3 regions of the Pseudomonas taetrolens genome follow, and region 1 is predicted to be linked to each of the others. Evidence: predicted binding sites of a transcription regulator. Region 1 holds the regulator's gene; each other region holds the start of a gene.
What was found. The regulator FliA, encoded in region 1, starts transcription of late flagellar genes. The targets are predictions, from matches to a motif close to CTAAAGTTTNNNNNNNNNNNGCCGNTAA.
Positions count from the first base shown of each region.

Region 2: DQN55_RS04910 (flagellar protein MotY) is a predicted target of FliA. The motif match lies at 1,738-1,765, and genes of this name have one in related genera.
Region 3: DQN55_RS20855 (methyl-accepting chemotaxis protein) is a predicted target of FliA. The motif match lies at 2,377-2,404, and genes of this name have one in related genera.

Region 1 covers NZ_LS483370.1:3,170,497-3,174,625, reverse strand. Annotated here, with positions in the region: gene flhF (flagellar biosynthesis protein FlhF) at 1-286, shown strand, start outside; gene fleN (flagellar synthesis regulator FleN) at 406-1,233, shown strand; gene fliA (RNA polymerase sigma factor FliA) at 1,230-1,973, shown strand; gene DQN55_RS14625 (chemotaxis response regulator CheY) at 2,144-2,515, shown strand; gene DQN55_RS14620 (protein phosphatase CheZ) at 2,537-3,325, shown strand; gene DQN55_RS14615 (chemotaxis protein CheA) at 3,394-4,129, shown strand, end outside.
Region 2 covers NZ_LS483370.1:1,015,955-1,020,083, reverse strand. Annotated here, with positions in the region: gene DQN55_RS04915 (argininosuccinate synthase) at 1-642, opposite strand, end outside; gene DQN55_RS04910 (flagellar protein MotY) at 771-1,676, opposite strand; gene pyrC (dihydroorotase) at 1,831-2,877, shown strand; gene rnt (ribonuclease T) at 2,874-3,545, shown strand; gene DQN55_RS04895 (bacterioferritin-associated ferredoxin) at 3,772-3,990, shown strand.
Region 3 covers NZ_LS483370.1:4,533,221-4,537,349, forward strand. Annotated here, with positions in the region: gene DQN55_RS20830 (phosphoribosyl-ATP diphosphatase) at 1-44, shown strand, start outside; gene DQN55_RS20835 (twin-arginine translocase TatA/TatE family subunit) at 68-349, shown strand; gene tatB (Sec-independent protein translocase protein TatB) at 360-764, shown strand; gene tatC (twin-arginine translocase subunit TatC) at 769-1,581, shown strand; gene DQN55_RS20850 (16S rRNA (uracil(1498)-N(3))-methyltransferase) at 1,578-2,288, shown strand; gene DQN55_RS20855 (methyl-accepting chemotaxis protein) at 2,465-4,033, shown strand; gene DQN55_RS20860 (amino acid ABC transporter ATP-binding protein) at 4,078-4,129, opposite strand, start outside.

The sequences.
Region 1 (4,129 bases):
GGCCGCGTACCTGAGCTACAAGCGTTGCGGGCTGGCCGGGTGCATCCTGACCAAGCTGGATGAAACGGCAAGCCTGGGTGAGGTGTTGAGTCTGGCCATCGGTCACGAGTTGCCGGTGGCCTACCTCACGGACGGTCCTCGTATCCCCGATGACCTTCACCTGCCGCGGCGTCACCAGTTGGTGAGTCGTGCAGTCAGTGTGCAAATGCAGGAAGAACCCAGCGAAGAGGCCATGGCCGATATGTTCGCTGATATCTATCACAGCCCCCCCAAGCGGGTCGGCTGAGTTAGCTACGATTACGTTGCAATGTACCTACATTGATGGTCTGCAAGGTGTTGTTCCGCTGGGGAACGCGCAGCCAACCTATGTAGCCGCGCCTAAGTAAGACAAGGTAAAGAAAGATCATGGGCAGCATGCATCCCGTACAGGTTATCGCAGTGACCGGCGGCAAGGGTGGCGTCGGTAAAACTAACGTGTCAGTCAACTTGTCCATCGCGCTGGCCGAGTTGGGCAGGCGCGTCATGTTGATGGACGCTGACCTTGGGTTGGCGAATGTTGATGTCCTGCTCGGACTGACGCCCAAATTTACCCTGGCCGATGTGGTCGAGGGGCGTTGCGAGCTGCGTGACGTATTGGTGCAAGGCCCTGGCGGGATTCGCATTGTGCCGGCGGCCTCAGGCACCCAGAGCATGGTTCATTTAAGCCCGGCGCAACACGCCGGCCTGATTCAGGCGTTCAGCGACCTGGGCGACAATCTGGACGTACTGGTGATCGACACGGCGGCCGGGATCGGCGAGTCGGTGGTGAGCTTCGTGCGCGCCGCTCAGGAAGTGCTGCTGGTGGTGTGCGACGAGCCGACGTCGATCACCGATGCCTATGCCTTGATCAAGCTGCTGAATCGTGATTACGGCATGAACCGCTTTCGCGTGCTGGCAAACATGGCCCAAAGCCCGCAGGAGGGTCGCAACCTGTTCGCCAAACTGACCAAGGTCACTGACCGTTTTCTCGATGTGGCCCTGCAATACGTAGGCGCCGTGCCCTACGACGAATGCGTGCGCAAGGCGGTGCAAAAACAGCGGGCTGTCTACGAAGCATTCCCGCGCTCCAAATGCTCGCTGGCGTTCAAGGCCATTGCGCAGAAAGTCGATACCTGGCCATTGCCGGCCAACCCCCGTGGGCACATGGAATTTTTTGTTGAGCGTCTGGTGCGCCAGGGTGGGGGGCGGATCTGATGACGGCCAGCGGTTATCGCATGTACAGCAAGTCGTCACGCGACAGCCAGTATGAGCTGATCGAGCGCTATGCGCCGCTGGTCAAGCGCATTGCGTATCACCTGCTGGCGCGCTTGCCTGCCAGCGTGCAGGTGGATGACCTGATTCAGGCGGGGATGATCGGCCTGCTTGAAGTGTCGACCAAATACGACGCAACCAAAGGCGCGAGTTTCGAGACCTATGCGGGGATCCGCATTCGTGGCGCGATGCTCGACGAAGTGCGCAAGGGTGACTGGGCACCGCGCTCGGTGCACCGCAATACCCGTATGGTCAGTGACGCCATTCGGGTAATTGAAGCAAAAACCGGCTGTGACGCTAAAGATCATGAAGTTGCGGCCGAACTCCAGTTAAGCCTTGATGATTATTACGCGATTTTGAATGACACCCTGGGCAGTCGCCTGTTCAGTTTTGACGACCTGCTGCAGGACGGTGAACACGAAGGGCTGCACGAGGATGGCGCGAGCGCTCAACTCGGGCCTTCGCGGGATCTGGAAGACCAGCGGTTTCAGACGGCGCTCGCCGACGCCATCGCCAATTTGCCGGAGCGTGAGCGCCTGGTACTGGCGCTGTATTACGACGAAGAACTGAACCTCAAAGAAATCGGCGAGGTGCTGGGGGTGAGCGAATCGCGGGTCAGCCAGCTGCACAGCCAGTGCGCCGCACGATTGCGCGCACGTCTGGCCCAGTGGCGAGCACACTGATCGCATAGGCCCCCTGTAGGGGCGAGCTTGCTCGCGATGCGGTTTACGCGGCCTCATCGCGAGCAAGCTCGCTCCTGCAGGTTCTGAGACGTATTAACCGAATTGATTGAATGGCGCGCTCACAGGCTGGGCGCGTTTAAAACTGCTTGGAGGTCGAATTGGACAAGAACATGAAAATCCTCATCGTTGATGATTTTTCAACGATGCGGCGGATCATCAAAAACCTGTTGCGTGACCTCGGGTTCACCAACACGGTCGAGGCAGATGACGGTATTACCGCGCTGCCGCTCCTTAACCAGGGTCACATCGACTTTTTGGTGACGGACTGGAACATGCCGGGCATGACCGGTATCGAGTTACTGCGCCACGTGCGGGCCGACGAAAAGCTCAAGCATTTGCCTGTGCTGATGGTGACCGCCGAAGCCAAGCGTGAACAGATCATCGAAGCCGCCCAGGCCGGGGTTAATGGCTATGTGGTCAAGCCGTTCACGGCGATCGCACTCAAAGACAAGATTGAAAAAATCTTTGATCGCATCGGCTGATCGGTTTGCCTCGGGGGCGTTATGGAGCAGCAAGAATCTACATTGGGCGAGTTTGAGTCGACCCTGAAAAAACATGCACGGGAATTGGTCGAAAGCCTTGAAAACGGCCAGTTCGGCGATGCGGTGCAACTGATTCATGAACTGAACCAGACCCGCGACCGCGGACTGTATCGGGAAGTCGGCAAGCTGACCCGTGAATTGCACAGTGCCATCGTCAACTTTCATATTGACCCGACGGTGCCGCAAGCTGAAGAAGTGTCGCAGATCACGGATGCCACTGAGCGTTTGGCTTATGTTGTGCGCCTGACGGAAGCGGCTGCCAATCGAACCATGGACCTGGTTGAACACTGCACGCCACTGGTCAACGGCCAGGGGCAGGAAGCCAAAGCCCTGAGTGCTGACTGGGGACGCTTTATGCGGCGCGAGATCGGTGCTGAAGAGTTTCGTGAGCTGGCGCGCCGGGTTGACAGTTTTCTGACGCGCAGTGATCGCGACAATCAGGTGGTGTCCGCTCATCTCACCGACATCATGCTGGCCCAGGATTACCAGGATCTCACCGGTCAAGTGATCAAACGGGTGACGCAACTGGTCACGGATGTCGAAAGCAATCTGCTCAAGCTGGTGCTCATGGCGAGCCAGGTCGATCGCTTCGCAGGGATCGAACATGACCGTGAAGCCCTGCGCGCTGAAAATAATTCGCAAAAAAACCAAGCGAAGGGTGAAGGTCCGCAGATTCATGCCGATAAGCGTAATGACGTCGTATCCGGTCAGGATGATGTAGACGATTTGCTGTCCAGTTTAGGTTTCTAGGTCTTGAGTTGGCGCGCGGGCGCTGTTGTCCGACGGCGTCGCACAGACCTACTTCAAGGAGCACATACATGAGCTTCGGCGCCGATGAAGAAATCCTTCAGGATTTCCTGGTTGAAGCCGGCGAGATTCTAGAGCTGTTGTCCGAACAACTGGTTGAGCTGGAAAGCCGACCGGACGATGCGGATTTGCTCAATGCAATCTTTCGCGGTTTTCACACTGTAAAAGGGGGCGCCGGCTTTTTGCAGCTGCATGAGCTGGTGGAGTGCTGCCACATTGCCGAGAACGTTTTCGACATCCTGCGCAAGGGTGAGCGCAAGGTCGACTCGGAATTGATGGACGTGGTGCTGGAAGCGCTGGACGCCGTCAATGGCATGTTCACCCAAGTGCGCGAGCGCAGCCCGGTCACGGCGGCAACGCCCGAGTTGCTGGCGGCACTGGCGCGCCTGGCAGAACCTGCAGCGCTGGTGGTGCCTGAACCGCAACCCGCAGCGGCTGTGACCAGCGACAGCAGCGATATCACCGATGACGAGTTCGAGTTGCTTCTGGACTCGTTGAATGCAATCAAGGCCGATGCCCCGGCCATCGCCGCCAGTGATGACATCAGCGATGCCGAGTTCGAGTCGCTGCTCGATCAGTTGCACGGCAAGGGGCGTTTCTCTGCGGACACCGTGGCGGACACGGTACCCGATGCGGTACCTGCCGCCGCTGTAGAGCCCGCCGAAACTGGCAATGAAATCACTGACGATGAGTTTGAAGCGTTACTGGATCAGTTGCATGGCAAAGGTGCATTCAGCAGCGATGCGC
Region 2 (4,129 bases), 2.2 Mb from region 1:
GTCCTCTGGCGACTTTGTCCAGCGCCACATGTCTTCTTCGTGCTCGGTCCAGGTATCTTCCAGCACACCGCCCTCGTAAGAGATGTGCAGCAGGTTGGCATCCATCGAGTACGGGGACTTTTTCTTGCCATGACGCTCGATCGGGATTGCGTGCTTTTCAGCGTAATCCATCAGCTTTTCACGCGAGAGCAAGTCCCACTCACGCCAAGGAGCAATCACTTTGACCCCTGGTTTCAGCGCATAGGCACCCAGTTCGAAGCGAACCTGATCATTACCTTTGCCGGTAGCGCCGTGGGAAATGGCATCGGCGCCGGTTTCGTTGGCGATTTCAATCAGACGTTTGGCAATCAGCGGACGTGCGATGGAAGTACCCAGCAGGTACTCGCCTTCGTAAACGGTGTTGGCACGGAACATCGGGAAAACGAAGTCACGAACAAACTCTTCGCGCAGGTCATCAATGTAGATTTCCTTGACGCCCATGGCTTGTGCCTTGGCGCGTGCAGGTTCGACCTCTTCGCCCTGACCAAGGTCAGCGGTGAAGGTTACGACTTCACAGTTATAAGTATCCTGCAGCCACTTAAGGATCACCGAAGTGTCCAGGCCGCCCGAATAAGCCAGAACGACCTTGTTTACGTCCGCCATGCCATCACTCCACGGGTTGTTCGAAAAGCCGAACAGTCTACCGCTCAAGTGTATTAATTTACAGAGGCGCGACAGCTTAAGACGACAAAGCGACAGTTAGTTTCAAAGGCGCGACTCAAGCAGATTTTTTAGCGTACTTCTGAAGAGGAGGTTGTGCTGGTTATCGGAACTGATTTTTCAGGCACTGGAAGGCGCTCAAGCCGCACGCTGACACGACGGTTTTTCGCACGATTCACAGCACTGGTGTTCGCTGCCAAGGGGTATTGTTCCCCATGAAACCGCAGTGTGATCTGTGACTCTTGCAGGCCGTTTTCCTTGAAGTAATCCATAACGGCTAACGCCCGACGGCGTGACAGCTCGCGATTGGTCAAACGATTGCCTGTATTGTCCGAATAGCCATCAAGAAAGACGTGATTGACCGTCGGGTCTGCCTTCAAGTAGTCCACCACCACTTGCAGGCTGTTCCGGGCCTGAGCATCCAGTTCGGTTCCGCTGCCCGGAAAACCGATCCGGCTTTGCCGCACCTGTTCAAAATTCCTGGGCAGCAGCTTGACGGTACAGGCTTCGTAATCCGCATACGCTTGACGGAATTTCACCGGTAAAAGACGCACCTCCGACACTTGGCCTTCACGGGAATAATGCCTGACCACTGGACTTCTCCCCTCCAGCAGACCACGAAACAACCCTCCGGCCTGGCTTTGAGAGCTGTTGAACAGAACCTGACCCCGACCGATGCGCACAGCCCCCAAACTTATGTCACCCCGCCCCGGCTGCCAGGGGGCAGCCGCTGCCAAGAGGGTCGCAGAGCCTTCTCCCAGCATTGAGTTGTAGGCATTCAGTCGGAAAACAGCTTGCTCACCGGCGCGACGCACGAAGGCTCCAGAACCAAAATCGGTAATGGGCTGAATCAGACGACACTCGAACTGATCGCCTTCAACCTTCCACTCCACACTCTCCAGTCGCGTCTGAAAAGTCAGGGCCATGGCAGGCAGGCAGGTAAACAGACCGAACAGAATGAGATAACACTGGCGCACGGGAGGCTCCACAGGCTTGTACTGCAAAAAATCAGTCAGCCGGTTACGGCATACCCTGGATATATCGGTTAGCCGCTACAAAACTTGATAGCGAGTGCCTGAGAGAGTCTTTTCCGGTAGCATTCACATCAGTTTGACCCGCCTGGAATCCCCAATGTCTGACCGCCTGACCCTGCTGCGTCCCGACGACTGGCATATACATCTTCGCGATGGTGCTGTGTTGCCCCACACTGTCGCGGATGTTGCGCGCACCTTTGGCCGCGCCATCATCATGCCTAACCTGGTACCTCCGGTGCGTAATGCGGCCGAAGCCGATGCCTACCGCCAACGCATTCTGGCGGCTCGCCCGGCTGGTAGCCGTTTCGAGCCGTTGATGGTGCTGTACCTCACTGACCGAACCCAGCCAGAGGACATTCGCACGGCCAAGGCCAGCGGCTTCGTCCATGCTGCCAAGCTGTATCCGGCTGGAGCAACGACCAATTCCGACTCTGGTGTCACCAGCATCGATGCGATCTTCCCGGTCCTCGAAGCCATGGCCGAAGTCGGCATGCCATTGCTGATACACGGCGAAGTCACCCGCGCCAACGTGGATGTGTTTGATCGCGAGAAAATCTTCATCGACGAGCATATGCGTCGTGTCGTGGAACGCTTCCCGACCCTGAAGGTTGTCTTTGAGCACATCACCACCGCAGATGCGGTGCAGTTCGTCACCGAGGCTTCGGCCAATGTGGGCGCAACCATCACGGCTCATCACCTACTTTACAACCGCAATCACATGCTGGTGGGCGGCATTCGCCCGCACTTCTATTGCCTGCCGATCCTCAAGCGCAACACCCACCAGGAAGCCCTGCTGGATGCGGCCACCAGCGGCAGCGCGAAGTTCTTCCTTGGCACAGACTCGGCTCCGCACGCCCAGCACGCCAAGGAAGCTGCTTGTGGCTGTGCCGGTTGCTACACCGCCTATGCAGCCATTGAGATGTACGCTGAAGCCTTCGAGCAACGCAATGCGCTCGACAAACTGGAAGCCTTTGCCAGCTTGAACGGCCCTCGCTTCTATGGCCTGCCTGCCAGCACTGAACACATCACCCTGGTTCGCCAGGAGTGGACCGCCCCTGCCAGCCTGCCTTTCGGCGAGCTGAATGTAATTCCGCTGCGCGCCGGTGAAAAACTGCGCTGGCGCCTGCTGGAGGAACAACTGTGAGTGACGACCATTTTGATGACGAACACGAAGGCGGTCATGGTGGCCCACGCCATCCGATGGCCGAGCGCTTTCGCGGCTATCTGCCGGTCGTAATCGACGTTGAAACCGGCGGCTTCAACTGCGCCACTGATGCACTTCTGGAAATAGCCGCTGTCACGATCGGCATGGATGAGAAAGGCTTTGTGTTCCCGGAACACACCTACTTCCATCGTGTTGAGCCTTTTGAAGGCGCCAATATCGAAGCCGCCGCGCTGGAATTCACCGGGATCAAGCTGGATCACCCACTGCGCATGGCGGTCAGTGAAGAGACTGCGTTGACCGACATCTTCCGCGGCGTACGCAAGGCACTGAAAGCCAATGGTTGCAAGCGTGCCATTCTGGTAGGGCATAACAGCAGTTTCGACCTGGGCTTCCTCAACGCGGCGGTTGCACGCCTCGACATGAAGCGCAATCCGTTTCATCCGTTCTCCAGTTTCGATACCGCCACCCTCGCGGGCCTGGCTTACGGTCAAACCGTGCTGGCCAAGGCATGCCAGACCGCTGACATCGACTTTGACGGACGCGAAGCTCATTCGGCACGCTACGACACAGAAAAAACCGCCGAGCTGTTCTGCGGTATCGTTAACCGCTGGAAGCAAATGGGCGGCTGGAAAGACTTCAACGACTGATCCTGTTGTTTACCCCTTCTGCGCTACATAAAAAGCCGGGCCCTGCTGCCCGGCTTTTTTGTCCGCGACAATCGGTCGTCGACGGCAGCCCGGTAGAAAGGTGCCCCAGACCGTTCGTCAGCAGACGTCAGACAAAGCGCAATCAAGACCCAATGCACTTTGACAATCATTCTCGTTAACATTAAGATCCAAGGCATTGAATCCCAACCAGCGATGGTTCTTATTTATGTACGTTTGCCTTTGCACTGGCGTCACCGATGGAAAAATCCGCGACGCAATCTACGACGGTTGCTGCAGCTATCGCGAAGTCCGCGAAGCAACCGGTGTTGCCAGCCAATGCGGCAAATGTGCCTGCCTAGCCAAACAAGTGGTACGCGAAACGCTGTCTTCGCTACAAGCCAGCCAGACGGTGATGAGCTATCCGGCAGAATTTTCGGTCGCCTGATTCACCCGTTTTAAAGAACCGGACTTAGTGTCCGGTTTTTTTATGCCCATAATTCAAGTGCTTACGCCCTAGACGCGGAACACAAACATTCTTATTCCGATTAATTTTCATTTATTATTCAAACACTTAGGTTTGACAG
Region 3 (4,129 bases), 1.4 Mb from region 1:
GCACCTCCGGCCACGTGGAAAAAGCCTCGCGGCCTTCCGCCTAAACCTCTTCGCTAAGGAGCTCATCATGGGCATTTTTGACTGGAAACACTGGGTCGTCATTCTGATCGTCGTGGTCCTGGTTTTCGGCACCAAAAAACTGAAAAACCTGGGTACTGACGTCGGCGAATCGATCAAAGGCTTTCGCAAGGCCATGAACGACGACGAAAAACCCGCTGAACCCGTGGTTCCGCCTGCACAGCCCACCGCTGCGCCACAACAGCCACACACCACTTCGACCTTGAACGAGCCGCACACGATTGACGTGCAGGCACAAAAAGTCGAAGAGCCGACCCGCAAAGACGTGTGAGCCAAAACTAATGTTCGGTATCAGCTTCAGTGAACTGCTGCTCGTCGGCCTCGTGGCCCTGCTGGTGCTCGGTCCAGAGCGCTTGCCAGGCGCCGCGCGAACCGCGGGGCTGTGGGTCGGGCGCTTGAAACGCAGTTTCAATGCGATCAAACAGGAAGTTGAACGTGAAATCGGCGCTGACGAAATTCGTCGGCAGCTGCACAACGAACACATCATGTCGATGGAAGAGGAAGCCAAGAAGATCCTGGCGCCTCTGCACGACGTCGTAAAGCCGCCAGTCACGCCGCCAGTTGCCCCTGCAACTGCGGTCGAGCCGGCCAGCCCTGCGCCCGTGAGCCTGACCAAGCCCCCATCCGACCCTGCGCCTCAACCGGCAGCGCCACACGACTCAACCCTGCCACCGCGAGCCCCTTAAGCGCATGAGCGACATCCCCAGAAACGAGAAGCCCGAAGACGACCAGCCAATGCCGCTGGTTTCGCACTTGACTGAACTGCGTACCCGTCTGTTGCGCTGCATCGCGGCAATTTTCCTGATCTTCGCCGGGCTGTTCGCCTTCACGCAGCAGATCTACACCCTGGTTTCCACACCATTGCGTGAATATCTGCCCGTGGGTGCCACGATGATCGCTACTGACGTGGCTTCGCCGTTCCTCACTCCGCTCAAGCTGACCATGATGGTCTCGCTGTTTATTGCGATTCCGGTGATCCTGCACCAGATCTGGGGCTTTATCGCTCCGGGCCTGTACAAGCACGAAAAGCGCATTGCCGTGCCGCTGCTGGTCTCCAGTATCTTCCTGTTCTATGCCGGAATGGCCTTTGCCTACTTTCTGGTGTTCCCGCTGGTGTTCAAGTTCTTCGCCGCGGCAACCCCTGAAGGGGTCTCGATGATGACCGACATCAGCAGCTACCTTGATTTCGTCATGACCCTGTTTTTTGCGTTCGGCGTGGCCTTTGAGATCCCGGTCGCGGTGGTTCTGCTGGTATGGATCGGCATTGTCGATGTCAAATACCTGCGCAAGATCCGACCGTACGTGATCATCGGCTGCTTCGTGATCGGCATGATCCTGACCCCGCCGGACATCTTTTCCCAGACCCTGCTGGCGATCCCGATGTGGATGCTGTTTGAAATCGGCATTCTGTTTGGCAGCTTGATCAGCAAGCGTGGCGACCACCCTGACGATCAACCGGCTGACAGCGACAACAATGCCCAACCGCCAGCGCCACACGCGTGAACCTGCTGCTCCTCGAAGAGGCTGATTTCATCGCTGCCGACCGCGTGATCCTGCGCGATCGGCGCCTGACTCACATGCAGGAGGTTCACCGGGCCGCCATTGGCGACAGTCTGCGGGTGGGCCGTATCGGCGGGTTGATGGGCAGTGCCGAACTGGTGCGCCTTGAACCCCGGGAAGCCGAGCTTAAAATCCTCAGTCTTGACCAGCCACCGCCGGAAAAACTGCCCCTCACGCTGTTGCTCGCCCTGCCGCGCCCGAAAATGCTGCGCCGGGTTCTGCAAACCGTAGCGTCGATGGGTGTGCCTCAAGTGGTGCTGGTAAACAGTTACCGGGTCGAGAAGAGCTTCTGGCAAACCCCGTTCCTGGAGCCCGAAGCCATTCGTGAACAGTTGATTCTGGGCCTGGAACAGTCACGCGACAGCGTATTGCCTGAGATCATTATCGAAAAGCGCTTCAAACCGTTCGTCGAAGACCGACTGCCAGCTCTGGTGGAAGGCACGCTGGGCCTGGTTGGCCATCCTGGTGATTATCCGGCCTGCCCCCGCGGGCTGAGTGAGGCGGTGACACTGGCCATCGGCCCTGAAGGCGGCTGGATCCCTTATGAAATCGATCTGCTGACCAAGGCTGGCTTGCAGCCGGTTCAACTGGGTGCTCGCATCCTGAGGGTTGAAACCGCCGTTACCGCCCTGCTCGCCCGCCTGTTCTAGCCTTCCCGGAATCTGTAGCCGCTGCAGCAGGGTGCGATACCTGCGGCAGCGGCTACATTTGACCTGCGTCACACATTCCGTCACTGCTCTACAGTTCCTGTCTGCCGCGCCGATGCCCTGATACCCCACTAAAGACCGAGAAGCACAGGCGATCGGGTTATTTCAGGAGCATCATCATGTACCGCTGGCTGGCTCAGTTTCTCGGCAACATAAGCGTCAATCGTAAGCTCAGCCTGGGCTTCGGTCTGGTATTGATATTGACCTTGCTGATCACCGCAACCGGCTGGAATGGCCTGGTTTCAGTGATCGACCGGGGCAACAAGCTGGCGACCATTTCGACCATCACCGCCCTGACCAAAGACCTGCGCATTGCCCGTTTTACCTATGAGCGACAACCCACGCCAGACACGCAACGCGAAGTGAATAACCGCCTGGGCGAGTTGGACGCCGCACTGGAGGTGTCGCGCAAACAACTGGTCACACCTGAGGATATCGTGCTGGTGCAGCAGCAACTGAACGCTGTCACCGACTACCGCCGTGCTTTTGCCGACATGCACCAGGGCGCTCAGAGCCAAGCTCAAGCATTTGAGCGCATGCAGCAGCAGGGCAATGTCCTGATCGACTTGAGCCAGAAGCTCTCGACGTTGCAAATGGTTAAGCGCAACCAGGACAGCCAGCAAGCCAAAACTCTGCTGATCAGTTGTGCGGTGCTGGCACTGCTGATCGGGATCATGGCCGCCTGGGCCATTACCCGCCAGATCGTCATCCCGCTGCAGCGCACGCTGAAGACCGTTGAATACATTGCGGCAGGTGACCTTACTCATAACACCCAAACCGACCGCAGCGACGAGCTGGGCCAGCTGCAGCAGGCTATTCAGCGAATGACCGAGAGTCTGCGCGAGTTGATTGGCGGCATAAGCGATGGCATCACTCAAATTGCCAGTGCTGCCGAAGAGCTGTCAGCGGTCACCGAGCAAACCAGTGCCGGGGTAAACAGCCAGAAAGTCGAAACCGATCAGGTGGCGACCGCCATGCACGAAATGGCCGCAACGGTGCAGGAAGTGGCACGTAACGCAGAAGAAGCCCGCGAAGCTGCATTCGCCGCCGACCAGCAAGCTCGCGAAGGCGACAAAGTCGTCGGGGAAGCCATCGCCCAGATCGAAAAACTGGCCCTGGAAGTGGGCCATTCAACCGAAGCCATGGGCCATCTCAAGCGCGAAAGCGACAAGATTGGCAGCGTGCTCGACGTGATCAAATCGGTCGCCCAGCAAACCAACCTGCTGGCGCTCAACGCGGCCATCGAAGCAGCACGGGCCGGCGAAGCCGGCCGGGGATTTGCCGTGGTTGCCGATGAAGTGCGTAGCCTGGCGCAACGTACCCAGAAGTCCACCGAAGAGATTGAAGAGCTCATCGAAGGTTTACAAAGCGGCACCCTGCAAGTGTCCAGCAGCATGGACAGCAGCCGCCTGCTGACCGATAACAGCGTCGAACTCACCCGCCGCGCAGGTGAATCGCTGAGCAACATTACCCGCACCGTGTCGACCATTCAGGGGATGAACCAGCAAATCGCGGCAGCTGCCGAGCAACAAAGTGCGGTAGCGGAAGAGATCAACCGCAGCGTGATTAACGTGCGTGACGTATCAGAACAGACCGCCGCTGCCAGCGAAGAAACCGCAGCGTCCAGCATCGAGCTGGCACGACTGGGTACGCATTTGCAGACACTGGTGGGGCGTTTCAAGGTTTGATCATCACCCTGTAGGCGCGAGCAGGCTCGCGCCTACAGGGGGTTTTACAGTACCTGACGCAAGAACGCCTGGGCACGCAGGTCTTTAGGTGAGTTG